3 regions of the Cellulomonas sp. zg-ZUI22 genome follow, and region 1 is predicted to be linked to each of the others. Evidence: riboswitches for the same ligand, from Rfam matches in the RefSeq annotation. Region 1 holds a riboswitch; each other region holds the start of a gene.
What was found. Region 1 has a riboswitch for thiamine pyrophosphate ahead of thiM (hydroxyethylthiazole kinase). Riboswitches for the same ligand answer to the same signal wherever they lie in the genome.
Positions count from the first base shown of each region.

Region 2: another riboswitch for thiamine pyrophosphate. It lies ahead of J1G43_RS04710 (ABC transporter permease); the one in region 1 lies ahead of thiM (hydroxyethylthiazole kinase).
Region 3: another riboswitch for thiamine pyrophosphate. It lies ahead of J1G43_RS00195 (thiamine ABC transporter substrate binding subunit); the one in region 1 lies ahead of thiM (hydroxyethylthiazole kinase).

Region 1 is NZ_JAFMUZ010000003.1:8,485-18,665, forward strand. Features, by position in the region: gene J1G43_RS11410 (acetylornithine transaminase) at 1-369, opposite strand, end outside; gene argB (acetylglutamate kinase) at 366-1,382, opposite strand; gene argJ (bifunctional glutamate N-acetyltransferase/amino-acid acetyltransferase ArgJ) at 1,379-2,602, opposite strand; gene argC (N-acetyl-gamma-glutamyl-phosphate reductase) at 2,599-3,669, opposite strand; gene J1G43_RS11430 (quinone oxidoreductase) at 3,746-4,729, shown strand; gene J1G43_RS11435 (DsbA family oxidoreductase) at 4,726-5,478, shown strand; gene J1G43_RS11440 (HAD family hydrolase) at 5,516-6,160, opposite strand; gene thiD (bifunctional hydroxymethylpyrimidine kinase/phosphomethylpyrimidine kinase) at 6,223-7,728, opposite strand; gene J1G43_RS11450 (thiamine phosphate synthase) at 7,725-8,396, opposite strand; gene thiM (hydroxyethylthiazole kinase) at 8,393-9,223, opposite strand; TPP riboswitch at 9,215-9,313, opposite strand; gene J1G43_RS11460 (TrpB-like pyridoxal phosphate-dependent enzyme) at 9,510-10,181, shown strand, end outside.
Region 2 is NZ_JAFMUZ010000001.1:1,036,341-1,046,521, reverse strand. Features, by position in the region: gene J1G43_RS04730 (sugar phosphate isomerase/epimerase) at 1-787, shown strand, start outside; gene J1G43_RS04725 (septum formation family protein) at 876-1,427, shown strand; gene J1G43_RS04720 (ABC transporter ATP-binding protein) at 1,396-2,097, opposite strand; gene J1G43_RS04715 (ABC transporter substrate-binding protein) at 2,094-3,065, opposite strand; gene J1G43_RS04710 (ABC transporter permease) at 3,167-3,949, opposite strand; TPP riboswitch at 4,428-4,521, opposite strand; gene J1G43_RS04705 (FAD-binding protein) at 4,643-6,814, opposite strand; gene J1G43_RS04700 (3-ketoacyl-ACP reductase) at 6,834-7,628, opposite strand; gene J1G43_RS04695 (AEC family transporter) at 7,927-8,904, shown strand; gene J1G43_RS04690 (helix-turn-helix domain-containing protein) at 8,917-9,504, opposite strand; gene J1G43_RS04685 (NAD(P)/FAD-dependent oxidoreductase) at 9,569-10,181, shown strand, end outside.
Region 3 is NZ_JAFMUZ010000001.1:27,157-37,337, reverse strand. Features, by position in the region: gene J1G43_RS00215 (Na+/H+ antiporter subunit E) at 1-516, shown strand, start outside; gene J1G43_RS00210 (monovalent cation/H+ antiporter complex subunit F) at 513-1,025, shown strand; gene mnhG (monovalent cation/H(+) antiporter subunit G) at 1,022-1,405, shown strand; gene J1G43_RS00200 (DUF4235 domain-containing protein) at 1,433-1,705, opposite strand; TPP riboswitch at 1,782-1,903, shown strand; gene J1G43_RS00195 (thiamine ABC transporter substrate binding subunit) at 1,983-3,125, shown strand; gene J1G43_RS00190 (iron ABC transporter permease) at 3,128-4,903, shown strand; gene J1G43_RS00185 (ABC transporter ATP-binding protein) at 4,900-5,970, shown strand; gene J1G43_RS00180 (hypothetical protein) at 6,028-6,774, shown strand; gene J1G43_RS00175 (GNAT family N-acetyltransferase) at 6,778-7,881, opposite strand; gene J1G43_RS00170 (hypothetical protein) at 7,962-8,618, shown strand; gene J1G43_RS00165 (hypothetical protein) at 8,659-9,117, opposite strand; gene J1G43_RS00160 (RNA polymerase sigma factor) at 9,108-9,689, opposite strand; gene J1G43_RS00155 (Asp23/Gls24 family envelope stress response protein) at 9,887-10,181, shown strand, end outside.

The sequences.
Region 1 (10,181 bases):
GAGCAGCCGCTCGGCCAGCGCGATCTGCGTCGGGCTGGCGAAGAAGTTGGAGATGTGGCCCAGGGTGCCCAGCTGGGCGCTGATCGCGGCGGTGAGCGTCGGGTGCGCGTGACCCAGCGAGTTGACCGCGATGCCGCCGAGCAGGTCGAGGTACCGCACGCCGTCCGCGTCCCACACGTACGGTCCCTCCCCGCGGACCAGCACGCGCTGCGGCGGGCCGAACGTGTCCATCACCGCGTGCGTGTAGCGCGCGGTCCACTGCGCCACCGAGCCGTCGGCGGCGGGCAGCGGCAGCGCGTCGTCCGTCCCGGGTGCGCGGTGCCGGGGGGTGCCCGGGCTGGTCACGGTCACGTCCTGGGTCGCGCTCACGGCGTCGCCTCCTGGTCGTCGCCGGCCAGCCGGACCGCCCGCACGGGCACGGTCGACGGGTGGCCGTCGGGGTCGGTGTCGGGCAGCACCATGGTGCCGACGCCCTCGGACGTGAAGACCTCGACGAGGATCGAGTGGGTCGCTCGGCCGTCGATGACGTGCGCGCGCGGCACACCGCCCTCGACCGCTCGCCAGCAGGCCTCCATCTTCGGACGCATGCCGGAGTCGAGGCGCGGCAGGAGCTCGGCCAGGGCGGACGCGCGGATGCGCCGCACGAGCGTCGAGCGGTCCGGCCAGTCGGTGTACAGGCCCTCGACGTCCGTGAGGATGATGAGCTTGCGCGCCCCGAGCGCGACGGCCAGCGCCGCCGCCGCGGTGTCCGCGTTGACGTTGAGCACCTGGGTGGGGTCGTCGATGTCCGGCGCGACGGTCGAGACCACGGGGATCCGCCCCGCGTCGAGCAGGTCGAGGACGGCCCCGGGGTTGACGTGCACGACGTCACCGACGAGGCCGACGTCGACCTCGTGCCCGTCGACCACGGCGGTGCGGCGGCGCGCCTGGAAGAGCCCGGCGTCCTCGCCCGACAGGCCGACGGCGTGGGGCGCGTGGGCGTTGAGCAGGCCGACGAGCTCGCGCGAGACCTGGCCGGTGAGCACCATCCGCACCACGTCCATGGCCTCGGGCGTCGTCACGCGCAGCCCGCCGCGGAACTCGCTGGCGATGTCGAGGCGGTCGAGCATCGCGTTGATCTGGGGACCGCCACCGTGCACGACGACGGGCCGCAGGCCGACCTGCCGCAGGAAGACCATGTCCTCCGCGAACGCCCGCTTGAGCGTGTCGTCGATCATGGCGTTGCCGCCGTACTTGACCACGACGAGCGCGCCGGCGAACTGCTGGAGCCAGGGCAGCGCCTCGACGAGGACCTCGGCCTTCTGGTCGGCGCGCAGGTCGGTGCGCGTGTCGAAGACGAAGTCGTCGGGCACGGAGGGAAGGTTCACGTCGGGACCGCTCATGTGGAGTAGGCGCTGTTCTCGTGGACGTACTCGTGCGTGAGGTCGTTGGACCACACGGTCGCGGCGGCGTCGCCGGCGTGCAGGTCGACCACGACGTGCACCTCGCGGTCCGCAGCGAGGTCGACCTCCGTGCGGTCGGCGTGCGGGCGGCCGGCCCGGCAGACCATGACACCGTTCATCGACACGTCGACGGCCTCGGGGTCGAACGGCGCGACCGCCTCGGGCACCGTGCCGGCCTGCGCGAGCACGCGGCCCCAGTTGGGGTCGTTGCCGAAGATCGCGGCCTTGAAGAGGTTGGACCGCGTGACGGCCCGGGCGACCGCGAGCGCGGCCGACTCGTCGGTGGCGTGCACCACGTGGACGGCGACGTCGTGCGACGCCCCCTCGGCATCGGCCACGAGCTGGCGCGCGAGCGAGGCGCACACCCGCAGCACGGCGTCCGCGAGCACGTCCCGCGACGGTGTGACGCCCGACGCACCCGAGGCGAGCAGCGTGACCGTGTCCGACGTCGACATGCAGCCGTCGGAGTCCACGCGGTCGAACGTCCGCGCCGTCGCCGAGCGCAGCACCGAGTCGAGCACCGGGGCCTCGACGTCGGCGTCGGTGGTGAGGACGCACAGCATGGTCGCGAGCGCCGGGGCGAGCATGCCCGCGCCCTTGGCCATGCCTCCGACCGTGAACGACCCGTCCGGCGTCTGCACCGTGACGTGCGCGGTCTTGGCCACCGAGTCGGTCGTCATGATCGCCGTCGCGGCGGCGAGCCCGTCGTCCCCCAGGGCGGCGGCGGCGAGGTCGACGCCGGTCAGCAGGACCTCGCGCGGCAGCCGCTCGCCGATGAGCCCGGTGGAGCACACCACGACGTCACCCGCGGAGACGCCGAGCGCCGACGCGACGCGCTCGGCCGTCATGTGGGAGTCGAGGAAGCCCTCGGGCCCCGTGCTGACGTTGGCGCCGCCGGAGTTGAGGACGACGGCGGAGACGACGCCGTCGGTGACGACCTGCCGGGACCACACCACGGGCGCACCGACCACGCGGTTGGTGGTGAACACCGCCGCGCCGGCCTGCCGCGGGCCGTCGTTGACGACCAGCGCCATGTCCGGCGTCCCGGACGCCTTGAGCCCGGCCGTCACGCCCGAGGCACGGAACCCGGCCGCCGCGGTCACCCCGGGCGACGTGCCGGGCGACGTGCCGGCAAGGGCGGCACCGAGGTGGTCGGTCACGGGGCGACTCCGTTCCGCGGCAGGCCGAGGGTCTCCGGCAGGCCGAGCGCGAGGTTGAGGGACTGGACGGCACCGCCGGCGGTGCCCTTGACGAGGTTGTCGATGGCGGTGACCGTCACGACGCGGCCCGCACGGGCGTCGTACGCGACCTGCACCAGCGCGGTGTTCGCCCCGGTGGTCGACGCGGTGGTCGGCCACTGGCCGGCGGGCAGCACCCGCACGAACGGCTCGTCCGCGTACGCGGCGCGCCACGCCGCGCGCAGCTGCTCGTCGTCGACCGTCACGCCCGGCGCGAGCCGTGCGGTGGCCGTCGCGAGGATGCCGCGGGACATCGGCACCAGCACGGGCGTGAAGGAGGTGCGCACGTCCGAGGCGCCGGCGCTGCGCAGGTTCTGCGCGAGCTCAGGGATGTGCCGGTGGCTGCCGCCCACCGCGTACGGCACCGCGGCGCCGAGCGCCTCGGAGGCCAGCAGGCGCGGCTTCAGCGACTTGCCGGCACCGGAGTAGCCGACGGCCAGGACGGCGACGAGGTCGGTGGTGTCGAGCAGACCGGCCGCGACGCCGGGCTGCAGGCCGAGGGTGACGGCCGTGACGTTGCACCCCGGCACGGCGATGCGGCGCGCCCCGGCGAGGAGCTCGCGCTGGCGGGTCATCGACTGCGCGACCACGAGCTCGGGCAACCCGTACGTCCAGGTGCCCGCGTGGGGGCTGCCGTAGTACGCCTCCCAGTCGGCCGCCTCGACCAGGCGGTGGTCCGCCCCGAGGTCGAGGACCACCGGGTCCTCACCGAGCGCCTCGAGCTCGGCCGCGACCTGCCCGCTGGCACCGTGCGGCAGCGCGAGCACGACGACGTCGTGGCCGGCGAGCGCCTGCGCGGTCGTGGGCTCCAGGACGCGGTCGGCGAGCTCCACGAGGTGCGGGTGGTGCGCCCCGAGCGGCGTCCCCGCGTTGGAGTGCGCCGTGAGCGTGCCGATGCGTGCCTGTGGGTGGTCGAGCAGCAGCCGCAGGATCTCCCCGCCGGCGTATCCGCTGGCCCCGGCTACCGCCACCGTGAACGTCATGTGCATGAACATACAGTCGAGTGCAGACAAATACCAAGGAGAAACGGGAACAGTCGACTCACCTCGCACGGTTGCGGCTGGCATGCGCGCCGTCATCGCCACCCACGCCGGTGGCCCCGAGGTCCTGCAGGTCAGAGACGTCCCGGACCCTGAGCCGCGACCCGACGAGGTGCTCGTGCGCGTCGCGGCGGCCGGCGTCAACTTCATCGACACCTACCGTCGCGGCGGGATCTACCGTATGCCGTTTCCTCATGTCGTGGGGTCCGAGGGCGCCGGTGAGGTCGTCGCGGTCGGCTCGGACGTCACCACGCTCGCGCCCGGGGACCGCGTCGCGTGGGCGTCCGCCGAGGGCTCCTACGCGGAGCTGGTCGCCGTCCGCGAGGCCGACGCGCTGCCCGTCCCGCCGGGCGTGGACGACGCCACCGCGGCCGCGCTGCCGATGCAGGGCATCACCGCGCACTACCTCGTCTCCTCGACCTTCCCCGTCGAGGAGGGTCACGACGTGCTGCTGCACGCGGGTGCCGGGGGCGTCGGGCTGCTGCTGACCCAGCTGGCCGCGGCGCGTGGCGCCCGCGTCGTCTCGACCGTCGGGTCCGTCGAGAAGGAGCACCTGGCGCGTGCCGCCGGTGCGTCCGACGTCATCCGCTACCGCGAGCTGTCGGACCTGACCACCGAGCTCCCGGCCCTCGTGCGGGACCTGACCGGCGGTCGCGGCGTGCACGTCGCCTACGACGGGGTCGGCAAGGACACGTTCGACGCGTCCCTCGCGTCGCTGGCCCGCCGGGGCACGCTCGTGCTGTTCGGTGGCTCCTCGGGCCAGGTGCCCCCGGTCGACCTCCAGCGCCTCAACGCCGCCGGGTCGGTCTTCGTCACGCGCCCGACGATCGCCCACTACACCGCCACGCGCGAGGAGCTGCTCTGGCGGGCGGGCGAGCTCTTCGAGGCCGTCACCGCTGGCGCCCTCGACGTCCACGTCGGAGCCACCTACCCCCTGGCGGACGCCGCCGACGCCCACCGCACCCTCGAGGGGCGTGCCACCACCGGAAAGGTCCTGCTGCTCCCGTGACGCTCGACGCCCCCACGTTCACCTCCCCTCCCCGCACCGTGACCGTCGAGGTCTGGTCCGACGTCGCCTGCCCCTGGTGCTGGATCGGCAAGCGCCGGTTCGCCACCGCGCTGCGCGCGTTCCCGCACCGCGACCACGTCGAGGTCGTGTGGCGCTCGTACCAGCTGTCCCCCGAGACACCGACGGGGCCCGGCCGCCCCGAGATCGACGCGCTCGTGGCCGCCAAGGGCCTGCCGCGGGACCGGGTCGAGGAGATGTTCGCGCGCGTCGCCGCGGTCGGTGCCGCGGACGGGCTGCACTACGACTTCGACGCGACGCTCGCCTTCAACACGTTCGACGCCCACCGGCTGCTGCACCTCGCCCGTGAGGCGGGCGGCGCCCCGCTGGTCGACGCGACCATGGAGACGCTGTTCTCGGCGCACTTCGAGGAGGGCGCCGACCTCGGCGCGCCCGGCGCGCTCGGCGCGATCGCCCGGCAGGCCGGGTTCGCCGCGCACGGGTGGGACGACGCCCGTGTCGCGGCTGCGCTGCAGGGCGACGCCGCGGCGGACGACGTCCGGGACGACCTGGCGACGGCGCGCACGCTCGGGGTCACCGGCGTGCCGTTCTTCGTGGTCGACCGCCGGTACGCGGTGTCCGGTGCGCAGCCCGCCGAGGTGTTCTCCCAGCTGCTCGACGCGGGCTGGCGCGAGGCCAACCCGCTGGTCGTCGCACCTGCGGGCGAGGTGTGCACCGACGGCTCCTGCTGACGGCGTCCCACCCGTCGGCGCGGTCCACCCTGCGGGCTCACCGGACGCCGAGCATGAGGGAGACGAGCTCGCGCAACGAGTCCACGCGCACGTCCGCGAGCGCGGCGTCGGGGCGTCGGGCGTGCACGTAGCCCCACGGGCCGCGCCGCACGAGCGCCGTGCGCATGCCCGCGGCACGCGCCGGCAGGACGTCGTTGTCGAGCCGGTCGCCCACGTAGAGCACGTCGTGCGCGGGCACACCGAGGTCCGTCACGACGCGGGCGAAGAACTGCGGAGAAGGCTTGGCCACTCCCCAGCGAGCCGAGGTCGCCAGCAGGTCCACCTCGACACCGGCGGCCCGCAGCTGGTGCTCGGCGCGCGCCGGCTGGTTGCCAGCGACCGCGACGAGGTATCCCGCGGCCCGCAGCGCCCGCAAGGTCGGCAGCGCGTCGGGGTAGAGGTCGTCCGGCCGGATCTCCGGGGGGGTCGACGGCGGATCGACACCGACGTGCCGCCACACGTGGCTGTGCGGCTCGTCGCGCTCGGCCAGCGCCCCGAGCACCGCCATGAGGGCCAGGGGCGGCACACCCACCTCCCCGGCGACCTGCACCCACGCGCGCGTCTCGTCCACGAGCGTCTCGCCGACGTCGAACACGACGGCGCGCACGTCGGCCCACCGCGGACGCGGAGTCAGGTCATCCACGGCGGACACCCTGCCAGGCCCGTGGCACCCCCGTCACCCGTCCGGCGCCGCCTCGTCCCGCGTCACCCGACGGGCGCGAGCGGGCGCGCACGCACCTGGTCGAAGAAGGCGACCTCGTGCGCGCACGACGCCGCGTACGCAGCGAGCATGCGTGCGCGGGTCACCGCACCCACCTCACGCGCGGCGGCGTCGGCGAGGTCGGAGGCACGGTCGGCCGCCGCCGCGAAGGCGGGGTCCCCGTAGGTGGCGACCCAGTCGCCGTACGGGTGCGCACCCAGGTGGCCCGCGCGCGCCAGGATGCGCGCGCCCAGGTCCGCGTACAGGACGTAGCACGGCAGCACCGCGGCGACGACCTCGGCGTACGACCCCGTCGCGGCGACCGCCAGCAGGTGGTCGACATAGGCGGTGGTCGCAGGGCTCGCCGGACCGGACCTGCCGCTGCCGGTGAGCCGCTCCTCGTGCAGCCGGGCCTCGATGTCGAGGCACCGCGCCGCGCCCTGCGCGAAGAACACCTGGGCCGCGGGGCCGGGCGCGAGCTGGCTCGCCCGGGCGAGCACCCGGGAGTACTGCGCGAGGTACAGCGCGTCCTGGTGCAGGTAGGCCTCGAAGTCGTCCACGGGCAGCGTCCCGTCGGCCAGCCCGCGCACGAACGGCAGGTCGTCGCACGCGCCGCGCAGTCCGGCCGCCCGCTCCCACGCGTCGACGCTGAACGGGCGCGCACCCAGTGTCGGCGCGTGGTGCAGGTGGTCGACAGGCCCCCGCCCCGACCCGACCGCGAGGGCCTCGCCGGCGGCGATGGCGCCGGTGAGCCACTCCTTCGCCTCCCGGGCCGCCGCCACCCAGTCGGGCCGTCGCGGGCGCAGCGCCGCGACGGCGGCCGACAGCGAGCAGCCCGTGCCGTGCGTGCTGGTCGTGCGCACGCGCGCCCCGCCGAGCTCGGTCACCGTCGTCGGACCGACGACCGCGTCCGGGCTCGCGTCCCCGGCGAGGTGGCCGCCCTTGAGCAGCACCGTCACGCCCGACCGGTGCGCGAGCCGCCGGGCCTGGTCGACCGCGCCCGGCCACGTCGTCGCGACGGGTTCACCGAGCAGCACGCCGAGCTCGGGCAGGTTCGGCGTCACGAGGTCCGCGAGCGCGACCAGCCGCCGCACGGCGTCCTCGGCGTCCGCGTCGAGCAACCGGTCCCCGCTGCTCGCGACCATGACGGGGTCGAGCACGACGACGGGTGGGCGCGCACCGGCGAGCCAGAGCGCGACCTCGTCGGCGACGGCGCGCGTGCCGAGCATGCCGATCTTCACCGCGTCCACCACGACGTCGTCGCTCACGGCGTCGAGCTGGGCGCGCAGGAAGTCGACGCCGGGGACGTGCACCGCCCGCACCCCGTGCGTGTTCTGCGCGACGAGCGCGGTCACCACGGCCATGCCGTACGCGCCGTGCGCGGCGAACGACTTCAGGTCGGCGTGGACACCGGCACCGCCCGTCGGGTCGGTGCCCGCGACCGACAGCACGCGCACGCGGCTGCCCGTGAGGCGCGCGCCGGTCGCGGACGCGGCCGGTGCGGCGCTCACCGGGCCACCGCCGGCGCCGCGGCGCGGTCCCACGCCTCGACCAGCCGCGCCGCGGCTCCTCCGGGGTCCGGGGCACCGCACACGGCGCCGACGACGGCCATGGCGTGCACCCCGGCGGCGCGCAGCGCCGGTGCGTCGGAGGCGTCGAGCCCACCGATGGCCACGACGGGACGACCGCCGGCCGCGACGACCGCCGCACGCGCACCGGCGACCCCGATCGCCGGCCCCGCCTCGGGCTTGGTGGGCGTGAGCCGCAGGGGCCCCGACCCCAGGTAGTCGGCGCCCGCGACCGCCCGGACGTGCTCGGGCAGCGCCGCCGAGGCGCCCACCAGGGCGTCCGGACCGAGCAGCGCGCGCGCGTCGTCGACCTCGAGGTCACGCCTCCCCACGTGCACACCGTCGACGTGGGCGCCGCGCGCCCGCGCCGCGAGCGCGACGTCGACGCGGTCGTCCACGACGAGCACCGCGGGACCCGCGAGGCGCAGCGCGTCGGCCACCGAGACGGTCAGCGCGACGAGCTCGCGGGCGGTCGCCCGCTTGGCGCGCACCTGGACGGTGCCGACACCGGCACGGACCGCAGCGCCCGCGACGTCCGCGGGACGGTGTCCGGCACGTCCGCACACGTCGGCGTCCAGGACGAGGTAGATGCCCGCGGGCAGCGCGCTCATGCCGGCACGCCGATCCGCTGCGCGGCCGCGACGCGGCACGCGAGGTCGTCCGGGGTCAGCAGGTACAGCTCGTCGAGGAGCCCGACCTGGAACGACGCGGGGCCGCGCGCGTCGATCACCGCGCGCTCGGCGGCGAGCCCCAGGGCCGCCGACGCCGCGACGGCCGCGGTCAGCGGCGGCGCGACCGACGTGAAGGCCGCGACGAGACCGCCCAGCGCGCACCCGGACCCGGTGATCGTCGTCAGGAGCCGGTCACCGACCGCGAGCCGCACGTGCGTGATGCCGTCGGTGACGAGGTCGACCGGCCCGGACACCGCGACGACCCCGCCGGTGCGCCGCGCGAGGGCGTCGGCGGCGTCGGCGCTGGTGTCGACGTCGTCGCGCGCGTCGACACCGCGACCGGCGGAGACGAAGCCCGCGAGCGCGCGGACCTCGCTGGCGTTGCCGCGCACCACGGCCGGACGCTCGCCGAGCAGGTGGCCGGCCAGCCGCGTCCGGACCGACAGGACACCGACCGCGACCGGGTCGAGCACCCACGGCACACCAGCCCCCGCGGCAGCCGCGACCGTCGGGGCGAGGCACGCACGCTGGTCCGGCCCCGGCGTCCCGAGGTTGACCAGGACGGCGCCCGCGGCGCCCGCGAGCTCCTCGGCCTCCCCCGGCACGCTCGCCATCGCGGGGGACGCGCCGATCGCGAGCAGCGCGTTGGCGACGAGGTTCGTCGTGACCTCGTTCGTCAGGCACTGCACGAGCGGGGTACGCCGTCGCAGCTCGTCGAGGGCCGCGCCACATGCGGCGGCGAGGTCGGTGGGCAGGGCAGACGTCATGGCGGACATCCCTTCGCTCGTACGAACGAGATCAGGTTCGACGGGTGTGATCTCAGCCCTGCTCGGTACAGGGCACCCCGTGTCTCGCCGCCGACCCTAGCCCGCCGGCGGTGACGCTGCCGAGAGCAGGTCTCGCCCTGCGGACGCCTCGATGCCTCACCCGCCCGGGGGCCCCGGGCGGGTGAGGCCGCCGCTACGCTCACGGGTGCGGGTCGCCGGCGCCCCCGGGTGCCCTGCGCGGTCCGCGCCGACCAGCGCGCGTGCGCGCCAGAACCTGCGAGGCGACATGACCCCCGACACCACCCGACCCGCGCCGCTGACCGACCCGGTCGGCACCGTGGTGCCGTCCGCCGTGCCGACGCACTGGTACAACCTGGCAGCGGACCTGCCCGAGCCGTGCCCGCCGGCGCTGCATCCCGGCACGCGCGAGCCGCTCACCCCGGACGACCTGGCGCCGCTGTTCCCGATGGCGCTCATCGCGCAGGAGGTCTCGACCGAGCGCTGGGTGGAGATCCCGCAGACGGTCCGCGAGATCTACGCACTGTGGCGGCCGTCCCCGCTGGTGCGCGCCCTGCGGCTCGAGCGGGCGCTGGGCACGCCGGCGAAGATCTACTACAAGTACGAGGGCGGCTCCCCCGCCGGCTCGCACAAGCCCAACACGGCGGTCGCGCAGGCGTACTACAACGCGGTCGAGGGCATCACCCGGCTGACGACGGAGACGGGCGCCGGGCAGTGGGGCGCGTCGCTGTCGATGGCGTGCGCGCTGCTGGGCCTCGACCTCGAGGTGTGGCAGGTACGGGCGTCCTACGACGCCAAGCCGTACCGCCGCATGCAGATGGAGACGTACGGCGCGACGTGCCACCCGTCGCCGTCGGACCTCACCGAGGCGGGGCGGGCGATGCTCGCGGCCGACCCGACGACGACCGGGTCGCTCGGCATGGCGATCAGCGAGGCGGTC
Region 2 (10,181 bases), on a different contig from region 1:
GCAGGAGGTCGGCGCCGACGTCGCGGCGAAGGTCGTCGCCGACCACGGGCTGCGCGTCTCGTCGCTGTGCCGCGGCGGCTTCCTCACGACGGCCGACGACGACGCCGCCCGCGTCGCCCTCGACGACAACCGGCTCGCGATCCGGGAGGCCGCGACGCTCGGCACGCACGAGCTCGTCCTGGTCGTCGGCGGCCTGCCCGCCGCGTCCGGCCCGGGCGGCCCGGCGCTCCCCTACCCCGCGGGTACCCCGGCCGCCGACGGCCCCGACGACCCGGCCCGCGACGTCGTCGCGACCCGTCGGCGCGTCGCCGACCGCATCGCCGAGCTCGCCCCGTACGCGGCCGCGCACGGCGTGCGACTCGTGCTGGAACCGCTGCACCCGGTGTTCGCGGCGGACCGCGCCGTGATCTCGACGCTCGGCCAGGCGCTCGACCTCGCGGCCCCGTTCGACCCCGACGTGGTCGGCGTCGTGGTGGACACGTACCACGTGTGGTGGGACCCGGACCTGCAGCGGCAGATCGCCCGCGCGGGCGCCGAGGGGCGCCTCGCCGGGTACCAGGTGTGCGACTGGGTGCTGCCGCTCGCAGCCGACCCGCTGCTCTCCCGCGGGCACGTGGGCGACGGCTACGTGGACTTCGCGACGATCACCCGGTGGGTGCGCGACGCCGGCTACACCGGCGACGTGGAGGTCGAGATCTTCCACGAGGAGGTCTGGGCGGCGCCGCCCGAGCGGACGCTCGGCACGATGGCGGAGCGGCACGTGCGGTACGTCCTGCCGCACCTGTGACCGCCGCGCGGCGCACTCACAGGATCGTCACCGGATCGAGATCCGACACGATCACGGCCGCAGGGGTCGGGCTGCTTCACTGCTCGCCGTGACCTTCCGTACCCGGCGCACGACCGCCGTCCCCGCCCTCGCCCTCGCTCTCACCGTGGCCCTGTCCGGCTGCGGCACCGTCGTCGACGCCGTCCTGGGCGACAGCCCCGAGGCCGCCCAGCGCGACGAGCCCGGCGGCGAGATCACGGCCTCCGCCGAGGCCGACGTCTTCTCGCTGCAGGTGGGCGACTGCCTCAACTACCTCGCTGAGTCGGAGGAGGCCACCGAGTTCGCGGCACTGCCGACCGTGCCGTGCGCCGAGCAGCACGACGCCGAGATCTACGCCGAGACGACCCTCACCCAGGAGCAGCACGAGAGCGACCTGGCGCTGGCCGCGGACGCCGAGGCCGAGACGCCGACGCACGCCGACCAGTTCTGCTACGACGCGTTCGCCGGGTTCGTCGGGACGTCGTACGAGGAGTCCACGCTCGACTACACCTACCTCTCCCCCACCCCGGAGAGCTGGGCGCAGGGCGACGACGTGGTCCAGTGCCTCGTCGTGCACCTCGAGGGCGGGCTCACGGGGAGCATGCGCGACTCGGCCCTCTGACCGGCCGCGGCACCCCCAGCCGCTCCAGCAGGACCCCGCGGGCGTCGCACGACCCGGGCTCGACGGCGGCGGTCAGCCGGCCGCCGTCGAGCACGCGGACCTCGTCCGCGAGGGCGAGCGCCTCGTCCACGTCGTGCGTGACCAGCACCGTGGCCACCGGCCGCGCCGCCCGCACCTCCCGCAGCAGCGCGTGCGCACCGAGGCGGGTGAGGGCGTCGAGCGCACCGAACGGCTCGTCCAGCAGCAGCACGCGCGGCTCGCGGTGCAGCGCGCGGGCCAGCGCGACGCGCTGCGCCTCCCCGCCGGACAGCGTCAGCGGCCACGCGTCGGCCAGGTGCGCGAGGCCGACCTCGGCGAGCGCGGCGAGCGCCCGCGGCCGGTCCGACGCGCGCGGCACCGGGCCCGGGCCGAGCAGGACGTTGCGCCACACCGGCTCCCACGGCAGCAGCCGCGGCTCCTGGAACACGACGGCCGTGGGGTCCGCCACCTCCAGGTGGTCGGCCCGCGCGCCCGGGTCCAGGCCCGCCAGCGCGCGCAGCAGCGTGGACTTGCCGCCCCCGCTGCGCCCGACGACCGCCACGCACGCGCCCGCGGGCACGTCGAGGTCGAGGCCCGCCAGGACGTCCCGACCGCCGAACCCCCGCCGCAGCCCGCGCGCCCGCACGCTCACGGCCGCACCCCGCCGTCCTCGGCACGGGTGAGCCGCGTCGCGTCGACGGCGACGCCCGTGACGTCGACCGCGCCCGGAATCATCCCCTCCTCGACGTACAGCGCGGCGACGCGCGCCAGCTCGGCGGCGAAGCCGTCGTCGGCCGGCCGGACGTCCGGCGTCTCCAGCGCGCCGAGCGCGGCCGCGACCTGCGCGTCCGCACCCGACGCCCGGTACGCCCCGGTCCGGCGCCCCGGGTCGGCCCGCAGCGCGTCGGCCTCCGCGACCAGGGCGTCGTACAGCGCGGCCACGGCCGCCGGGTGCCGCTCGACGACGTCGCGGGTCGTGACGTGAACGGTCCGGTTGTCCGACCCCAGGTCGCGCGCGAGCGCGACGGTCCGCACCCCCGGCAGCGCCTGCGCGCCCACGAGGTACTGGTCCCACGTCGCCCACGCGTCGACGCGGCCGGCGGCGAAGGCGGTCGCGGCGTCCGGCGGCGCGAGGTGCTCGACCGTGACGTCCTCGGGCGTCAGCCCCGCCTCCCGCAGCGCGAGCCGCAGCAGGTACTCCCCCGTGCCGCCGCGGTTCACGGCGACGGAGCGCCCGGCCAGGCCGGCCACGTCCGTGACCTCACCGTGGGCGACGATGCCCTGGGTGTCACCCGCGTCGTGCTCGACGGCCACCACGACGAGGTCGGGCGTGCCGGCGAGCGCGGCGACCACGGCCGTGGTGGAGCCGGAGACGACGTCCACGTGGCCCGCCGCGAGCGCCTCGGCGGCGGGGGCGAAGGCCGGGAACGACGGGGACACCGCCAGGTCGACGCCGACGTCCGCCAGGTGCTGGGCGGCCAGACCGTCGTCGACCGCGAGCGTCAGCAGGTTCTGCGTCGACAGCGGACCGACGCGCAGGGTGGTGGCGGGTGCGCCGGTGGGCGCGGACGACGCCCCGGACCCTGCGCCCGCCGCGGCGCAGCCCGCCAGCGCGAGCACCGCGCCCACTGCCGACGCGGACGCGCCGGGCGGACGGCGGCGTGACCGGGTGCGGCACGGGACCACTCCGCGCGGTGCACGGCGGGGACGGGGGCGCGGTGTCATGCGGGCTCCTGGGTCGGGGGTCGGGCGGGTGGCAGGGGATGCCGGGCCGGCGGAGGTCCGCCGGGGGCGTCGGACGCCGGGACGGCGGGGGCAGGGGTGGGGGCGACGGCCCGGGCGACGGGCCCGGGAGCACGCCAGCGCAGCGCCCGGTGCTCCACACCGCGCACCAGGGCGTCGGTGACCAGGCCGAGCACCGCGTACAGCGCGACGCAGACGAGGACGACGTCGGTGCGCGCCCACGTCCGGGCGTCGGTGAGCAGCGCCCCGACCCCGCGGTCGGTCGCGACCTGCTCGGCGACGATCACCGCGACCCAGCCGGTGCCCAGGGCGAGCCGCACGCCGGCGAGCACCGAGGGCAGCGCGCCGGGCAGCACGACGCGCCGCACGGTGACCCACCGGCCCACGCCCTGCGCCGCCGCGACCTCCCGCAGGCGGGAGTCGACGCCCCGGGCCCCGGTGACGGTCGCGACGTACACGGGCACGGCGCTCGCCAGCACGACGAGCAGCACCTTGGGCGTCTCACCCAGCCCCCACCACACGACGAGCAGCGGGGTCAGGGCGGTGAACGGCACGGCCCGCACGGCCTGCAGGGGCCGGTCGACGACGTCGTGGCCGATCGGCGACAGCCCGGCGACGAGCCCGAGGACCAGCCCGGCCCCCGTGCCGAGGAGCGCACCCGCCGCGAGACGGCCCACGCTGACCGCGAGCGCGGGCAGCAGCGTCCCGGTGGCCACCAGGTCGGCCGCGGCGCGCGCGACGTCGACCGGTCCGGGCAGCACCCGGGGGTCGACCGCACCCGTCGCACTGGCGGCGGCCCACGCCACGAGGACGGCGCCCAGGCTGCACCACGCGCGCCAACCACCCGTCCGGCGGCCCGAGGCCCGGGTCACGGCGTGGCCCCGTCCGCGGTCGGGGCCGTGCGGGTCGGGGCCGTGCGGGTCGGTGCAGCCGGGGTCGGACCGGCGGGTGCTGCGGGCACGGGTGTCTCCGGTGGGTCGGTGCGGGCGCGACGGCACCGCCTCCAGGCGCGCGTCACCCCCGCCACGACGACGCGGGCGGCAGGACGTGCGCGGAGGCGTGCGCCGCCCACCGCGCGCGGCGGTACGGGACGGGCACGACGACGCCCGCCCGCGTGACGTCACGCGGGCCGGCGTGGGCGGGTCAGCCGGCCCCGGGACCTCGCCGTGCTCGCACGCCGGGCAGGCCGTGCGGGTGCAGGGCGTGCGGGTGCAGATGGGCGGACGGCAGCGGACGCATGGGAGACATGCGCGACATCCCTTCGCTAGTGCGACCTAGATCAGGTTCGACGGGTGTGATCTCAGCCGCGGATGCGGCACCCCGTGTCACGACGCCGCCGACGCTACCCCCGGACGTCCGGTTCGTCCGCAGGCGTCCGCACTGTGGCCGCGCACGCCGACGACCCCGCCCGGGACCTCCCGGACGGGGTCGCACCCGACGCGGCGACGGACGCATCAGGGCACGTTGCCGTGCTCGCGGAACTCCCGCCAGACGTTCTCGAAGAAGTCGTCGTCCTCCGGCACGGGACGCCGCGGTCGCCACCGGAAGACCGGCAGCCCCGCGGGGTCGTCGGCGTCGCGCGGCGCCACCGGCGCCCAGGCCCGGCCGTCGTCGGTGACGGGTGACGCCCCACCCGGCGGGACCCAGGCCGTCTCCTGGATCTCGCCGTCCAGGGCGCCCGCGTCGAGCCGGAACCGGTACAGCTCCGGCAGGTCGAGCGGCTCACCGTCCGGCCCGGCCAGCGGCAGCTCCCCGTCGGGGTCGGTGTACAGCACCGACCCGCGGGACCGCCCGCCGTGCGCCAGGTAGTCGGCCATCGCCGACAGGTACACGTACGCGCTGGTCAGCACGTCGCGGACCAGGAACGTCCGGTCGACGGACCGCCGGGAGCCGGGGTCGGCGGTGACCAGGTCGCGGTAGCCGGTGAGCCAGGCGTGCACCTGCTCGAGCGCGGCGTGGACGGACGCGGCCGAGCGCACCGGCCCGGCGTCGCGGCTCATGAGCACCTGCACGTCGCGCAGCAGGTCACCGGTGTTGTCGGGGACGCCGGCCGCGGCCCGGCCGGTCGCACGGACCGTCAGGTCGAGCGCGGCGCCGAGCACGGGCGCGGCCGCCGCCGCGAACGCCGCGTCGTCGAGCGGCGGGCTGTCGCGGCGCGCAGCGACGAGCTGCGCGGCCCGCGTCGCCCCCACCTGGCCGCTGTTGAGCGCGGCCCCGCCCGGGCGGTACACGCCGTGCGCCCCGGCCGCCTCGCCGACGGGGAACAGGCCGCTGACGTTCGACTCCCACCAGGCGTCCACGACGAGGCCGCCGTTGTTGTGCTGCGCGCAGACGTCCACCTCGAGGAGGTCGGTCTCCAGGTCCACCTGGGGGTTGCGCTCGAGGTAGAACCGGTACGCGGGCTCGTTCATGCGCCGCAGCCGCTCGATCGGCGTGCCGCCCAGCACCCCGGCCCGCTCCAGGTACCCGTACGCCTCGGGGCTCATCGCGGTGGCGTCGAAGTCGTCGCGCACGGGGTTGCGGCGGAAGTCGAGGAAGACCCGGCGCCCGCGCAGCACGGTCTCGCGGTGCACCAGCAGGTCGATCAGGGACGACCCGTCGCGCGCCTTGCGGATGTCGAAGGGCCACTGGTAGCCCTTGAGGAACACGAGGGTCAGCAGGCGCCCGTAGTCCTCGACCGCCTCGGTGAGGAACTCGCGCTCGTCGCCGCCGTCCGCGTCGGTGGACACGAAGCGCGGGACGACCTGCATGTACGTGCCCGAGACGTTCCACCGCGGCCTGGTCGACGCGAGCCCGAACTGCCACTCGGTGAGGTTCTTGCCGTGCACGCCCGCGCGGTACGCCGCCCCGGATGCACCCCACTGCCCGTGCGGGAACACGCGCGTCGCGTACATCCCCGCCGGGCCGCCGGTGGCGTACACGAGGTTGGTGCAGCGCAGCAGCAGCCACGGGCTCGCCGCGCCGTCGTGCGGCACGTCGGTGCGCAGGACGAGCAGGCCGGCGACCCGGCGCGCGCCCGGCCCGGCGTCGGGGTCGGGCACCGTGACGACGTCGACGACGCGGCAGCCGTCGAGCACCGGTGTGCCGTCCGCGCGGACCCTCGCCTCGAGCCGCTCGACCATGGTCCGGCTCGTGTACGGGCCGACGGACGTGGCGCGCCGCCGCGGGTCGTGGTCGGTCTTGTAGCCGATGAACTCCCCGAACCGGTTCTGCGGGAACGGCACCCCCAGGTCCACCAGGTGCAGGAACGCGCGCGCCGACAGGGCGGCCTCGGCCAGCGCGTTGTCGCCGTCCATCGCACCGCCGCTGAACAACGTCTGCGCCATCTCGCGCACGGAGTCGTCGTCACCGCCGGACAGCGTCAGCTTGTAGTACGTCTGCTTGTCCGAGCCCGCGTTGCGCGACGCCCCCGCGTTCACCTTGTCGGCGACCATGACGACGTCGTCGTGGCCGAGCTGCACCAGCCGCGCGGCCGCGCAGTACCCGGCCGAGCCGGTGCCGACCACGACGGTGGTCGCGGTGACGACCGGCACGTCGTGGCCCGCCACACGCAGGGTCCGCGGCTCGTGGCGCCGCTCGGGAGCCGCGGGACGTGCGGCGCCCGTCGGGTCGTCGCCTCTGCTCATGGGTGATCGCCTCCGTGGGTCACAGGACCGGGACGTGCATGCCGCCGTCGACGTGGAAGACCTCGCCCGTCGAGTACGGCGTCTGACCGGACGCGAGCAGCGCGACGGCGCCCGCGACGTCGGCGGGGCGGCCCCAGCGGTTGACCGGTGCGAGGCCCTGCGCGATGAGCGCGTCGTACTTCTCGGTCACGCCCGCGGTCATGTCCGTCGCGATGACGCCCGGCCGCACCTCGTGGACGACGACGCCCTCGGGGGCCAGGCGCACGGCCCACAGCTGCGTCGCCATCGCGACGCCGGCCTTCGAGACGCAGTAGTCGCCGCGGTTCGTCGAGACGGTCGTCGCCGAGATCGACGAGACGTTGACGATCGTCGCGACGGGCCGCTGCGGCGGTTCCGGGGGCGCGTCGAGGGGGCCGCGCAGCTCGATCACGCGCCGCGCGAACTCCTGCGTGAGGAAGTACGGCCCGCGCAGGTTGATGCCGAGCACGCGGTCGAACGACTCGGGCGTCGCGTCGAGCAGGTCGGCGCGGACGCTCGGCGCGACGCCCGCGTTGTTGACGAGCAGGTCGAGGCGGCCCCACGCGTCGACGGCGTCGGCGACGTAGCGGCGGTGGTCGTCGAGGTCGGCGACGGAACCCCGGACGTACCGCACGAGCGCCGGGTCGCCCGCGGCCTCGCGCAGCTCGGCCAGCACGTCCGCGGGCTCCTCGCGCGTGGCCAGGATCGAGACGGCGAACCCGTCGGCGACCAGGCGACGGCTGATGCCGAGCCCGATCCCGCGGTTGCCTCCGGTGACGAGCGCGACGGGCGGCATCGGTGCCCTCCTGCGGGTCGTGCACCGAGGGCGGCGCGCGGGTGCGCGGTCCGGCGCGGCGGTGCGGCGGGTCGTGCGGGCCGGGGAGTCCCGACGACGGCGTCGGGCGGCCCCGTCGTCGTTGCCGACGGGGCGCGGACCGACGCGGGGATCGTCGCATGCCGCGCGCTCGGTTGGCAAGCGCTTTCCTGCCAGGTCGACGTCCGTGCGAGGATCGACGCGTGCTCCGGACGCCCCCCGCCGCCCCGCCGCGCCCGGGGACCCCGCGACCCCGCGACCTCGCGCGCCGGACCCGCGCGTGAGTGCCGTCCTCGCCGCGCTGGGCACGATGGGCGCCGTCGTCGCGCTCGGCTGGGTGCTCGGGCGGTGGCGCGTCCTCGGCGAGCGCGCCGCCCCGGTGCTGGCGCGCGTCGTGTTCGTCGTCGCCGCACCCGCGCTGCTCCTGTCGACCGTCGCCCACGCCGACCTGCACCTGCTGGTGTCCCGCACGGCCGTCGTCACGTGGACGTCCACCGCGCTGGTCGCGCTGCTCGCCGCCCTCGTCCTGCGGGTCGTGTGGCACCGGTCCGCCGCCGACGTCACCGTCGGCACTCTCGTCTCGTCGTACGTCAACGCCGGGAACATCGGCCTGCCGCTCGCGGTCTACCTGCTCGACGACCCCGTCGTCGTCGTGCCCACGCTGCTCTTCCAGCTCCTGGTCCTCGCGCCCGTGGCCTTCGCGGTCCTCGACGCCCGCCCCGCGCCGCCGCTGGACGGCCCGGAACCCGCGGGCACCGGCCCGGACGGCTCCGACACCGCACCGGCTGGGATGCGGGTCGCCGGGGTGGCGCGCCGCACGCTGAGCAACCCGATCATCGTCGGGACCCTCGTCGGGCTCGTCCTCGCGGCGCTGCCGTGGTCGGTGCCCGAGGTCGTGCTCCAGCCGTTCGCGCTCGTCGGCGCCGCGGCCGCACCGCTGGCGCTCCTCACGTTCGGCATGTCGCTCGCCGCCCCGCGCACCACCGCGGACGCCGCACCCCGCCGCGACCTGGCGCTGGCCGTCGGGCTGCGGTCGGTCGTGCACCCGGTGCTCACCTGGGGCGTCGGGACCGCCCTCGGGCTGCCCGCGCCGGCGCTGCTCGCCGTGGTCGCCATGGCCGCCCTGCCCACCGCCCAGAACGTGCTGGTCTACGCGATGCAGTACCGCCACGGCGAGGCGCTGGCCCGCGACGCCGGCCTGCTCACCACCGTGCTGTGCGTGCCGGTGCTGCTGGTGGTCGCGGCGGCCCTCGGCTGAGGGCCCCTCGGGTCAGCCGTCGGCGCGGCGGGGCCGGGCGCGCACGTGCATGCGCTCCCCCTGCGGTCCGTACAGCGCCAGGACCTCGACGGGCTCGTCGCCCACGTTCCCCAGCCAGTGCGGCACACGGGTGTCGAACTCGGCAGCCTCGCCCGGGGCCAGGTCCAGCGCGCGCCCGCCGAGCACCAGCCGCAGCGTGCCGCTGAGCACGTAGACCCACTCGTACCCGTCGTGCACACGCGGCTCGCCCTGCTCCGGCGTGCGCGGCGGGTACACCATCCGGTACGCGCGCGGCCCGTCCGCACGGCGGCTCAGCGGCACGTACGTGACGCCGTGCCGCACCGTCGGCTGCGCCGTCACGCGCGGGTCGTCGCCCGCCGGGACGTCGACGAGCTCGTCGATCGTCACCTCGTGGAACCGCGCGAGCGGGAGAAGCAGCTCCAGCGCGGGCCGGCGCCGCCCCGACTCCAGTCGCGACAGGGTGCTCACGGAGATGCCCGTGGCCGCCGCGACGTCCGCGAGCGTCGCCTCCCGCTGCTCGCGCAGGGCCCGCAGTCGTGGTCCCACGGTGCCGAGCACCGCGTCGAGGTCGTCGTCCATCCCGCAGTTTGCCGATACGGCAACTGCACTTGTCAACCCGGCACGTGAGGCGCAGGCTCGTGCCATGCCGACCACCCCCACCCCCGTCGACGTCCTCGTCATCGGCGGCGGCGCCGCCGGGCTCGCCGCCGCCATGAGCCTGGGACGCTCCCGACGCACCGTGCGCGTCCTGGACGCGGGCGAGCCGCGCAACGCCGTGTCGCCGCACGCGCACAACCTGCTGACCCGGGACGGTACGGCGCCCGCCGACCTGCTCGCGACCGCACGCGACGAGGTCGAGCGGTACGACGTCGAGATCGTCACGGCACGGGTCGTCGACGCACGGGAGGTGGACGACGCCGCCGGCGACCGCGGCCCGGCCGAGCCGGCCTTCGAGGTCCGCACCGCCGACGGCGCCACCCACCGTGCGCGTCGCCTCGTCGTGACCACCGGCATGCGCGACGAGCTGCCCGACGTCCCGGGGCTGGCCGCCCGGTGGGGCCGTGACGCGCTGCACTGCCCGTACTGCCACGGCTGGGAGGTCCGCGAGCGCACCCTGGCGGTGCTGGCCACCGGGCCGCGGGCCGTGCACCAGGCGCTGCTGGTGCGCCAGCTCAGCGACGACGTGACCCTGCTGACGGGCGACACCTTCGAACCCGGCGCCGACGACGCGGCGGACCTCGCGGCCCGCGGCGTGC
Region 3 (10,181 bases), on a different contig from region 1:
ACCGTCGTGTGGGTCCTGCTGTGGGGCCAGGTCACCTGGGGCAACGTCGTCAACGGCGTGCTGCTGGGCCTGCTGGTCACCGCCGGCCTGCGCATGACGCGCGTCGAGTTCCGCGGCCGCGTCCACCCCGTCGGGCTGCTCGTGCTGCTGGGCCGGTTCGCGCTCGACCTGGTCCGCGCGTCGTTCGAGGTCAGCCTGGTCGCGCTGCGGCCGCGGCACACCCCGCGCGGTGCGGTGATCTGCGTGCAGCTGCGCAGCCACTCGGACCTGTACCTCACGCTGACCGCCGAGCTCGTCTCGCTGGTCCCCGGCTCGATCATCGTCGAGGCGCACCGACTCACGGGGCGGCTGTACGTGCACGTCCTGGACGTCGAGACCAGCGGTGGTGTCGAGAAGGCGCGGCAGAACGTGCTCGACCAGGAGGCGCGGCTGCTGCGCGCGCTCGCGTCCGACGAGGAGCTCGCGGAGGCGGGGCTGCAGCGCTCGCGCCGCGCGGGGGAGGTGACGTCCCGGTGAACGTGTTCGACGTCGTCGTCGGCGTCTGCGGCGTCCTGCTGACGCTCGGTGCGCTGCTCGCGATCGTGCGGGCCGAGAAGGGCCCGTCGATGCTCGACCGCACGGTCGCGCTCGACATCGTCGTCACGACGATGATCGCCGCGATCGCCCTGTACGCGGCCTACTACCGGCGCGCCGACGTCGTTCCGCTGCTCGTGGTGCTGTCCCTCGTGGGCTTCGTCGGGTCGGTCACCGTCGCGCGGTTCGCCGCCGTCGAGCCCGAGGGCGAGGGGCGGGTGCGCACGCGCGAGGAGGTCGCCGCCGAGGAGGCCGAGAAGCGCCGCCTCGAGCAGGAGGAGGAGCAGGCGCGCCGCCGCCGGCGTCGCGCCGCCGAGGACGCCGCCGCGGACGGGGCGGGCGCGCGCGAGCCCGCGGTCCACGAGGCCGTGGCCCCGAGCGCCCGCGAGACCGTCGAGAAGGAACCGGACCCCGAGCACCACGGCGGCCCGGCCGACGAGGAGACGCGATGAGCCAGGACACGTGGGGCACCGTGGCGGACGTCGCCTCGATCGTCTGCCTGCTGGGCGGCGCGTTCTTCGCGTTCGCCGCCGGGGTCGGCGCCCTGCGCTTCCCCGACCTGCTGTCGCGCATGCACGCCGGCACGAAGCCGCAGGTGCTCGGGCTGATCCTCGTGCTGATCGGCCTGGCGCTGCGCCTGCGCGAGGGCGGGGCCGTGTGGGCCCTGGTGCTCGTCGCGATCTTCCAGATGCTCACCGCACCCGTCGCCGCGCACATGGTCGGCCGGGCGGGCTTCCGCACCGGCAAGGTCCGCAACGACCTGCTGGTGGTCGACGAGCTGTCCCGCGACCTCGGGGAGACGCGCCCCGGCCGGACGCCCGGGGACGACTGAGCGGTCCCCGGGCGTCGCAGCAGCGGGTCAGCGCCGGGCGGCGCGCCCGGCGAGCTTCGCGGCGCCGCGCGTCGCCAGCACGCGCGACAGCGAGATCGCGGCACCGCTGATCGCCGCCGCGGTCGCGACCTCGCCGAACTTGATGTCGGGCTCCGTGGAGTCCGGCGACGGCGGCTTGTGCCCCTTGGTCCTGGTCCAGACCGCGTCGATCAGCTTCTGGACCGCCCACGCGGCGACGAGGGTGACCCCCGCGCCCACGATCTTCGCGGTCATCGACTGCTTGTTCCCGTCGTCCGACATGTTCTCCTCCGTCGTCGTCGCCTGCAGGGACGCTACCCGGGATCCGGCCGGCGCACAGGTCGGGGCTAGGATCGTCCGCGAACGACAGGGGAGCGTCGGTCGCCGGTGACGGTGGCAGGACGCTGAGAGTGCGGACCACCGCAGACCCTCGAACCTGATCCGGGTGATACCGGCGTAGGGAGTCGGGCTTGTCTCTCCTCCCGTGGTGTCGTCCGTGCGGCGAGCGCCGTGGGACGGCGGCGCGGGACCCCTCCGACGACGACGGAGGACCACACGCATGACCACCCCCCGGGCGCGCAGCCCTCAGCACGGCAGCCCTCAGCACGGCACGACCCGGCGCCGCACCACCCCGGCCCGGCGCGCGGCGGCGGGCCTCGTCGCCACCGCCGGCCTCGTCGCGCTGACGGCCTGCTCCGCCGTCGGCAGTGGCGCGGCGGACGACCCGACGGACGGCGCCGGCACCGTCACGCTGGTGACGCACGAGTCCTTCGCGCTGTCCGACGGTCTGCTCGAGCAGTTCGAGGAGGAGTCGGGGCTGCGCGTCGAGGTGGTGCAGCAGGCCGACGCGGGCGCCCTGGTGAACCAGCTCGTGCTCACCAAGGACGCCCCGCTGGGCGACCTGGTGTTCGGCATCGACAACGCGTTCGCGTCGCGCGCGCTCGACGAGGGCGTCCTGGTGCCGGCCGAGCTCACGGCCCCGGCGGCGCAGGACGCCGCCGCGTACGCGGTGCCCGGCGACGACGCCGGAGCGCTGACCGCGGTGGACCTCGGTGACGTCTGCCTCAACGTCGACACGGCCTGGTTCGCGGAGCGCGGCGTCCCGGAGCCCACGACGCTCGAGTCGCTGCTGGACCCGGCGTACCGCGACCTCGTCGTGGTGCCGGACCCCGTCACGTCGTCCCCGGGGCTGGCGTTCCTGCTCGCCACCGTCGGGGCGTTCGGCGAGGACGGCTGGGCGGACTACTGGGCGGGCCTGCGGGACAACGGCCTGCAGGTGGCCGACGGGTGGTCCGAGGCGTACTACACCGACTTCACCGCCGGCGGCGGCGACGGCCCGCGGCCCGTCGTGCTGTCCTACGCGTCGTCGCCGCCGTTCACGGTGCCCGACGGTGCCGACGCCCCGACCACCCGCGCGCTGCTCGACACGTGCTTCCGCCAGGTGGAGTACGCGGGTGTGCTGGCGGGTGCCGCCAACCCGGAGGGTGCCGCGGCGCTGCTCGACTTCCTGCTCTCGGACGACGTCCAGGCGGACATCCCGGGGTCGATGTACATGTACCCCGTGAGCTCGACGGTCGAGCTGCCGCAGGAGTGGGCCGCGTGGGCCCCGCTGGCCGACGACCCGTTCGAGGTCGCACCCGCCGACGTCACCGCGCACCGCGAGCAGTGGCTCGCCACGTGGTCCGACACGGTGATCGGCTGACCGTGCCCGTCCCCGCCGCGGCGCTCGCCGTCGACCCCGCCGACCCGCACCCGGGCCCCCGCCCCGGTGCCGGGCCGGCGGGTGGCGGCGCGCCGCGGCGACGCGGACCGCGCACCGGGTGGGGCGTCCGCGTGGCGTGGGCCGTGGCGGCCGGTCTGCCTCTGCTCTTCCTCGCGGTGTTCTTCGTGTGGCCCGTCGCGGAGATCGTCGGGCGGGGGTTCGTCGCCGACGGGCGCCTCGACCTGACCGGGTTCGGTGACGTGCTCACCCGCCCGCGGACGTGGCGCGTGGTCGGGCAGACGCTCGCGCAGGCCGGGCTGGGGACCCTGGGCGCCGTGCTGCTGGGCGTGCCGGGCGCGTACCTGCTGTACCGCTGCCGGTTCCCCGGGCGCGGGGCGCTGCGCGCGTTCGTCACGGTGCCGTTCGTGCTGCCCACGGTCGTGGTCGGCGTCGCCTTCCGCTCGCTGCTGGTGGACGGCGGCCTGCTGGGCGGGCTGGGCCTGGACGGCTCGTTCGCGGCGATCGTCCTGGCGCTGGTGTTCTTCAACTACGCGGTGGTGGTGCGCACCGTCGGCGGCCTGTGGGAGCGGCTCGACCCGCGAGCCGAGCAGGCGGCCCGGGCACTCGGTGCCTCGCCGTGGCGCGTGCTGCGGACGGTGACGCTGCCGGCGCTGGGCCCCGCGATCGCCTCCGCGGCGTCCCTGGTGTTCCTGTTCTGCGCGACCGCGTTCGGCACGGTCCTGGTGCTGGGCGGGCGCCGGTACGGCACGGTCGAGACCGAGATCTGGATCCAGACCACGCAGTTCCTCGACCTGCGTGCCGCCGCCGTGCTGTCCGTCGTGCAGCTCGTCGTGGTCGTGGCGGCGCTCGCCCTGGCCGGGCGCGCCCGCGCCCGCACCGAGGCGGCCCCCACCCTCGGCGGTACCGCGGCGGACGCCCGCCCCGTGCGGCTGCGCGACCCGATCGACGCCGTCGCGGTCGCCGTCACTGCGCTCACCGTCGCCGGGCTGCTCGCGCTGCCGCTGGTGCACCTCGTCGTGCGCTCGCTGCGCACCCCGCGCGGTTGGGGCCTGGACAACTACGCCGCACTGGCCGTGCCGCAGGACACGCTGGCCGTCAGCGCGTGGCAGGCCGCCGGGACGTCGGTGCGCACCGCCGTCGACGCCACCGTGCTCGCCCTGGTGGTCGGCGGGCTCGTGGCCCTGCTCGTGTCGCGCCGCCCGCGGCGCACCGCCGCCCGCCGGGCCGTCGCCGGGCTGGACGCGCTGTTCATGCTGCCGCTCGGGGTGTCGGCCGTGACCGTCGGCTTCGGGTTCCTGGTGTCGATGGACGCACCGCTGGGGCTGCCCGTGGACCTGCGGACCAGCCCCGTGCTGGTCGCGGTGGCGCAGGCCGTCGTCGCCGTGCCCCTGGTGGTGCGCACCGTGCTGCCCGTGCTGCGTGCCGTGGACCCGCGGCAGCGTGAGGTCGCCGCGACCCTGGGTGCCGCACCCGGACGGGTGCTGCGGACGGTGGACCTGGCGGTCGCGCTGCGGGCCGTCGGGCTGGCGCTCGGGTTCGCGTTCGCCGCGTCGCTGGGGGAGTTCGGTGCCACGTCGTTCCTGGCGCGGCCGCAGGACCCGACGCTGCCCGTCGTGATCTTCCGGCTGCTGGGGCGCCCCGGGGCCGAGAACTACGGCGCCGCACTGGCGGCGTCGGTGCTGCTCGCCGCCCTGACGGCGAGCATCGTGGCGGTGTGCGAGCGGCTGCGCCGCCCCGGGACCGGAGGTGCGTGGTGAGCGACGGGCTGCAGGTCGCGGAGGTCGTCGTGCGGTACCCCGGGGCGGCGTCCGCGGCCGTCGCGGGGGTGGACCTGAGCGTGCCGACCGGGGAGGTCGTCGCGCTGCTGGGACCCTCCGGCTGCGGCAAGTCCTCGCTGCTGCGCGCGGTGGCGGGGCTCGAGCCGCTGTCCGGGGGTGACGTGGCCTGGGACGGCGTCTCGGTGGTGGACGTCCCGGTGCACCGGCGCGGGTTCGGCCTGCTGTTCCAGGACGGCCAGCTCTTCGCGCACCGCGACGTCACGGGCAACGTCGCGTACGGGCTGCCGGCCACGGTGCGGCGGGACCGTGCCGCCCGCGAGGCCCGGGTGGCCGAGCTGCTCGACCTCGTCGGGCTGCCCGGCACGCAGCGCCGCGCCGTGGGCACGCTGTCCGGCGGTGAGCGGCAGCGGGTCGCGCTCGCGCGCGCGCTCGCCCCCCGGCCCCGGCTGCTGCTGCTCGACGAGCCGCTGTCCGCACTGGACCGTGCGCTGCGCGAGCGCCTCGCCGCGGACCTGCGCGCGGTGCTGACGGCGACCGCGACGACGGCCCTGTTCGTCACGCACGACCAGGACGAGGCGTTCGCGGTGGCCGACCGGGTGGCCGTCATGGCCGCGGGCCGGCTGCTGCAGGTCGCCGCGCCCGCCGAGCTGTGGGCGCGGCCCGCGTCCCGGGACGTCGCGCGGTTCCTCGGCTATGAGGCGTTCGTGGCCGTGCCCGGCCCCGGTACCGGCGCGCCGCCGGCCGTGCGGGCCCTCGTCTCCGCGGTCGACGCGGCGGGGACGGCGCCGGTGCGCGCCGGGGGTGTGCTGGCGCTGGCGGCCGGGGCGTTCGTCGTCGCGCCCGACGTCGGGGGTGACGCGCGCACCGCCGACGTCACCGGCACCGTGCACGCGCTGCGCTCGCGCCGCGGACGCACCGAGGTCGTGGTCGACGTCGACGGCGTCGGACGCGTCAGCGCGCTCGCACCGGCGGGGTGGACGTGCCCCCCGGGGGTGCGTGTCGCCCTGCACGCCGACGCCGCTGCGGTCGCCGGGCTCCCGGGCTAACGTCGGAGCCACCGGGCACCGCAGCCCGGCGCACCGAGAGCAACGAGGTGGCCGCCCATGGAGCTCCAGCCGCGTGAGGTCGTGTCGGTCGACGTCCACGCCCCCGCCGACACCGTCTGGGAGCACCTGCGGGACCCGCGCCTGATCCGGCGGTGGTTCGGCTGGGACTATGACGGCCTGGACGCGGAGATCGCCCAGATCTTCCGCGACGAGGCGCGGGAGCACCACCACGGTGGCTCCACGCGCTCCCTGCTGTGGCCCCACCACGACCGGATGACCGTGACCGCGCTGGACGACGCGCGCTCCCGGGTGAGCGTCACGCGCCGCAGCCACGACGGCCTGTCGACGTTCGACGGGGTCTTCGACGAGATGGACGAGGGCTGGATCCAGTTCGTCCACCAGCTGGCGTTCGCGCTCGACGTGCACCCCGGGGAGGACCGCGTCACCCTGCTGGCGCACGGCCTGGACGCCGGCGACCGCCACGACCCCCTGCTGTTCCGCGCCGGGCTGCACGGTGTGCGGGGCCTGCCGGTGCGGGCGCACGTGGAGGCCGCCCGGCCCGACGGGTCGCGCGTGGGCGGCACGCTCGTCTACAAGTCGGAGCACCAGGTGGGCATCCACCTGCACGGCATCGCCGAGTCGCTGCTCGTGCTGCTCATCAGGCCGCCCGTCGAGCGCCCGCCGCACGGCACCGTCGACGTCACGATGTCCACCTACGGCCTCGACGACGCGGTGATGGCCGAGGCGCGGCGTCGCTGGGACGGCTGGTGGTCGGTCGCCCCGCAGCCCGCCGCAGGCGCGTGAGCGTCAGAGCGTCGTCTGCCAGACCCCGGAGCCGCCGGCCGGTCGGAAGCCCAGCGCCACGTTGATGGCGAGCATCCAGCGGTTCTCCTCGGCGTTCCACGTGCTGATGCGCCTGACCGACGGCCGGCGGCGGGCCAGCTCCTGCAGCTGCACGGCCTTGACGAGCATGCCCAGGCGGTGGCCGCGGTGCTCGCGCTGCACCAGGGTGTCCTCCTGCCACACGAACTCGTCGGTGTGCGACGGTGCCAGCAGCTGGGAGTAGGCGACGAGGCGGCCGGTGGGCACGTGCTCGACGGCCGTGGTCAGCAGCTGCTCGCCCCGCTCCAGGGTCTCCGCGTCCTCGCTGCGCACCCGCGCCGCGTCCCAGGCCTCCTGGCCCACGTCCAGACCGGCGGTCGGCTCGTCGGTGCTCATGCTGGTGCGCAGCGCGGCGAGCTGGTCGGCCCACGCGTCGGGTGTCGCGTCCTGCCAGGTGACGGTCCGGTAGTCGGGTCCCGCGACCGCGGCGGCAGCAGCCCGGTGCGCCTCGACGGCGTCCGGGTCGAGCGGCAGCTCCAGCCGCGAGTGGCGGGCCACCTGCTCGAGCCGCCAGCCGCGCGCCAGCGCGAACCGCACCGCGGGGTCGTCGCGCGACAGCAGGCCCGAGCCGGTCGGGGCGCCCAGGGCGCCCGGGCCGGGCGACGGCTCGACGTCCTGCTCGGTCTCCGCCATGAGGTGCGTGCGGCCCTCCGCGCGGGCGGCGTCGAGCACCGCCGCGTGCAGCGCGGCACCCACGCCGCGGCCCCGGTGCGCCGGGCGGACGGAGACGCCGAGCCACCCGGTGTGCGTGTTGTCCGTCTGCGGCAGGTCCAGGCCGGCCGTGCCCAGCACGCGGGCCGGGTCAGGGGCGTCGGTGGTGTCGTCGACCGCGAGGACCCGCAGCCGTCGCGTGTACTCGCCGTGGCGCAGCAGCGACAGGGCGCGCGGTGCGGTGATCGCGAAGTCGTCCGTGCCCCACGTCGCGCGGATCGTCTCGTTGCGCACCTCGACCATCCCGTGCAGGAGCCATGCGTCGGGGGCGTCGAGGGACTCGGGCACGGGCATCTCGCGCAGGGACCAGGTCGTCATGCGTCCAGCATCCGCACACCGGCGTCCCGTGTCGACGTCTTTGCGCAGGTGGGGCGACCGGTGGGGCGTAACCTGCGACCGTGCCGTGGTGGGAGGTCGTGGGCTGGGTCGGGTCGGTGCTCGTCGTCCTGTCGCTGATGCAGGCCCGCGTGTGGCGGTTCCGCGTGATGAACCTGGTCGGAGCCGTGCTGGCCACCGCGTACAACGCGGTCTTCGGCATCTGGGCGTTCGCCGCGATGAACGGGGCGATCGCGGTCATCGACGTGTACTGGCTGTGGCGCCTGGGCCGCGAGCGCGGCGACGAGGCCGTGTACGCGGTGGTCGAGGTGGCCCCGGACGACGCGTACCTGCGGCACGTGCTCGCGGTGCACGCGGCGGACGTCGCGCGGCACCGCACGGCACCGGCCCCGGGCGTCGAGGACGCGGGCCCGGTCGGCGACGGACCGGGCGTCGACCTCGCGTTCCTCGTCGTGCGCGGCGACGAGACGGTCGGTGTCGTCCTGGTGCGCGACGCCGGTGACGGCACGGGCGTCGTCGTGCTCGACTGGGTGACGCCGCGGTTCCGTGACTTCACGCCGGGGGAGTTCGTGTACCGGCACTCGGACGTCTTCGCCGCGCACGGTCTGCGGCGGCTGGTCGTGCCGACCACCCCGCCCGGGTCGGTGCGCTACCTGGAGCGCGTCGGCTTCCGACAGATGGACGGGCGCGTCTGGGAGCGCCCGGTCGACGTGCGCTGACGCACGCGTCACCCGCGCCGCGCGCTCCGGCCGGTGCGTCTCAGGTCCGGTGCACGTCGGTGACCAGCACGTCCACCGTGACGACCGCACCGGGCAGGTCGGGGTCACCGAGGACGTCGCGCAGGTGGTGCAGCACCGCGCGGCGGACGTCGGCCGCCAGCGGGGCGAGCGGCTGCAGGTAGGCGGCCGAGACCTCGACCAGCGCCTCCTCGAGGGCGTCGTCGGCACCGGTGCGGAACATGACGCGCCGCACCCGCAGCCGCCGGTCGGGCTCCAGCAGGGCGCGCACCGACGTGCGCAGCGCGCCCGCGGTGACGGTGTACGCGCCGCGGGGGTGCCGGCCCCGCACGGGCTGGGTGGGCCGCACGGCGGCGAGGGCCGAGGCGAGCAGCCGCGGGGCGACGGCCACCCAGCCGGCGTCGGTGTGCGTGCGCAGCTGCGCCGTGGCCAGGGCGAGCAGGTCGTCGCCCGGAGGTGGTGCGTCGTCGTTCATCGCCATGCGGCGAACCTCCTGCTCAGCGTGTGGCGGGCGCGCTCGAGCGCGCCGCGCACCGCCGCGTGGCTGGTGCGCAGCGCGTGCGCGGCGTCGGCGTAGGACAGGCCCTCGACCTCGACCAGCAGCCAGACCGCGCGCTGCGGCCCCGGCAGGTCCAGCAGCGCACGGTCGAGCGCGGCCCGCAGGTCGGTGGCCAGCAGCCGCTCGACCGGATCGTCCCCAGGGGCGGCGCGGTCGGCCGCGGGACCCTGGTCGGGGTCGTCGACCGGGGACGGGACGTGGGCGCGGCGGCGGGCGGCGCGGCGCACGCAGTTGGTCTGGATGCCGAACAACCAGGTGCGCACGCCCGCCTCACCGCGGTACCCCTCGGCGCCGAGCCATGCGGCCGTCAGTGCGTCCTGCACCGCGTCCTCGGCGTCCTGGGCGGAGGGCAGCAGCCGCCGCGCGTACCGGTAGAGCGACGGACCGTGGCGCTCGACGAGCAGCGCGAACGCGGCGTGGTCGCCCAGTGCGGCGCGCTCGAGCAGCACGGCGTCGGGGCTCGCCGACGGCGCGACGTCGGCGGCGGGGGCCACGGGACCGCCGGCCGGGGGTGCCGGTCCGGCCGCGGGCGCAGCGACGGCACCGAGCGTAACGTGATCTACGTCACACCCGTCCGACCGTGACGTCCCTGCGCGAGGAGGCACTCACCCAGTGTCGGCGTGACCCTGCCGGCCGGCATCCGCGGCGTCCCGCACCGACGGGCCGCCGCACCACCGCACGAGGAGCACCCATGAGCGAGCAGACCACCACCCCGGCCGTCGTCACCGAGAACCGCGCCTCGCGCGTCGGCAACAGCGGCACCTCGGGCCCGTCCCGCACCGGGGGCGGCAGCACACCGCTGCAGACCGAGTACGGCACCACCAGCATCGCCGACGGCGTCGTCGCGAAGATCGCCGGCATCGCCGCAGCGGACGTCGCGGGCGTGCACTCGCTCGGCGGCGGCGCGGCGCGCGCGTTCAGCGCGATCCGCGAGCGCATCCCCGGCGGCACCACCAACCACGCACAGGGCATCAGCGTCGAGGTGG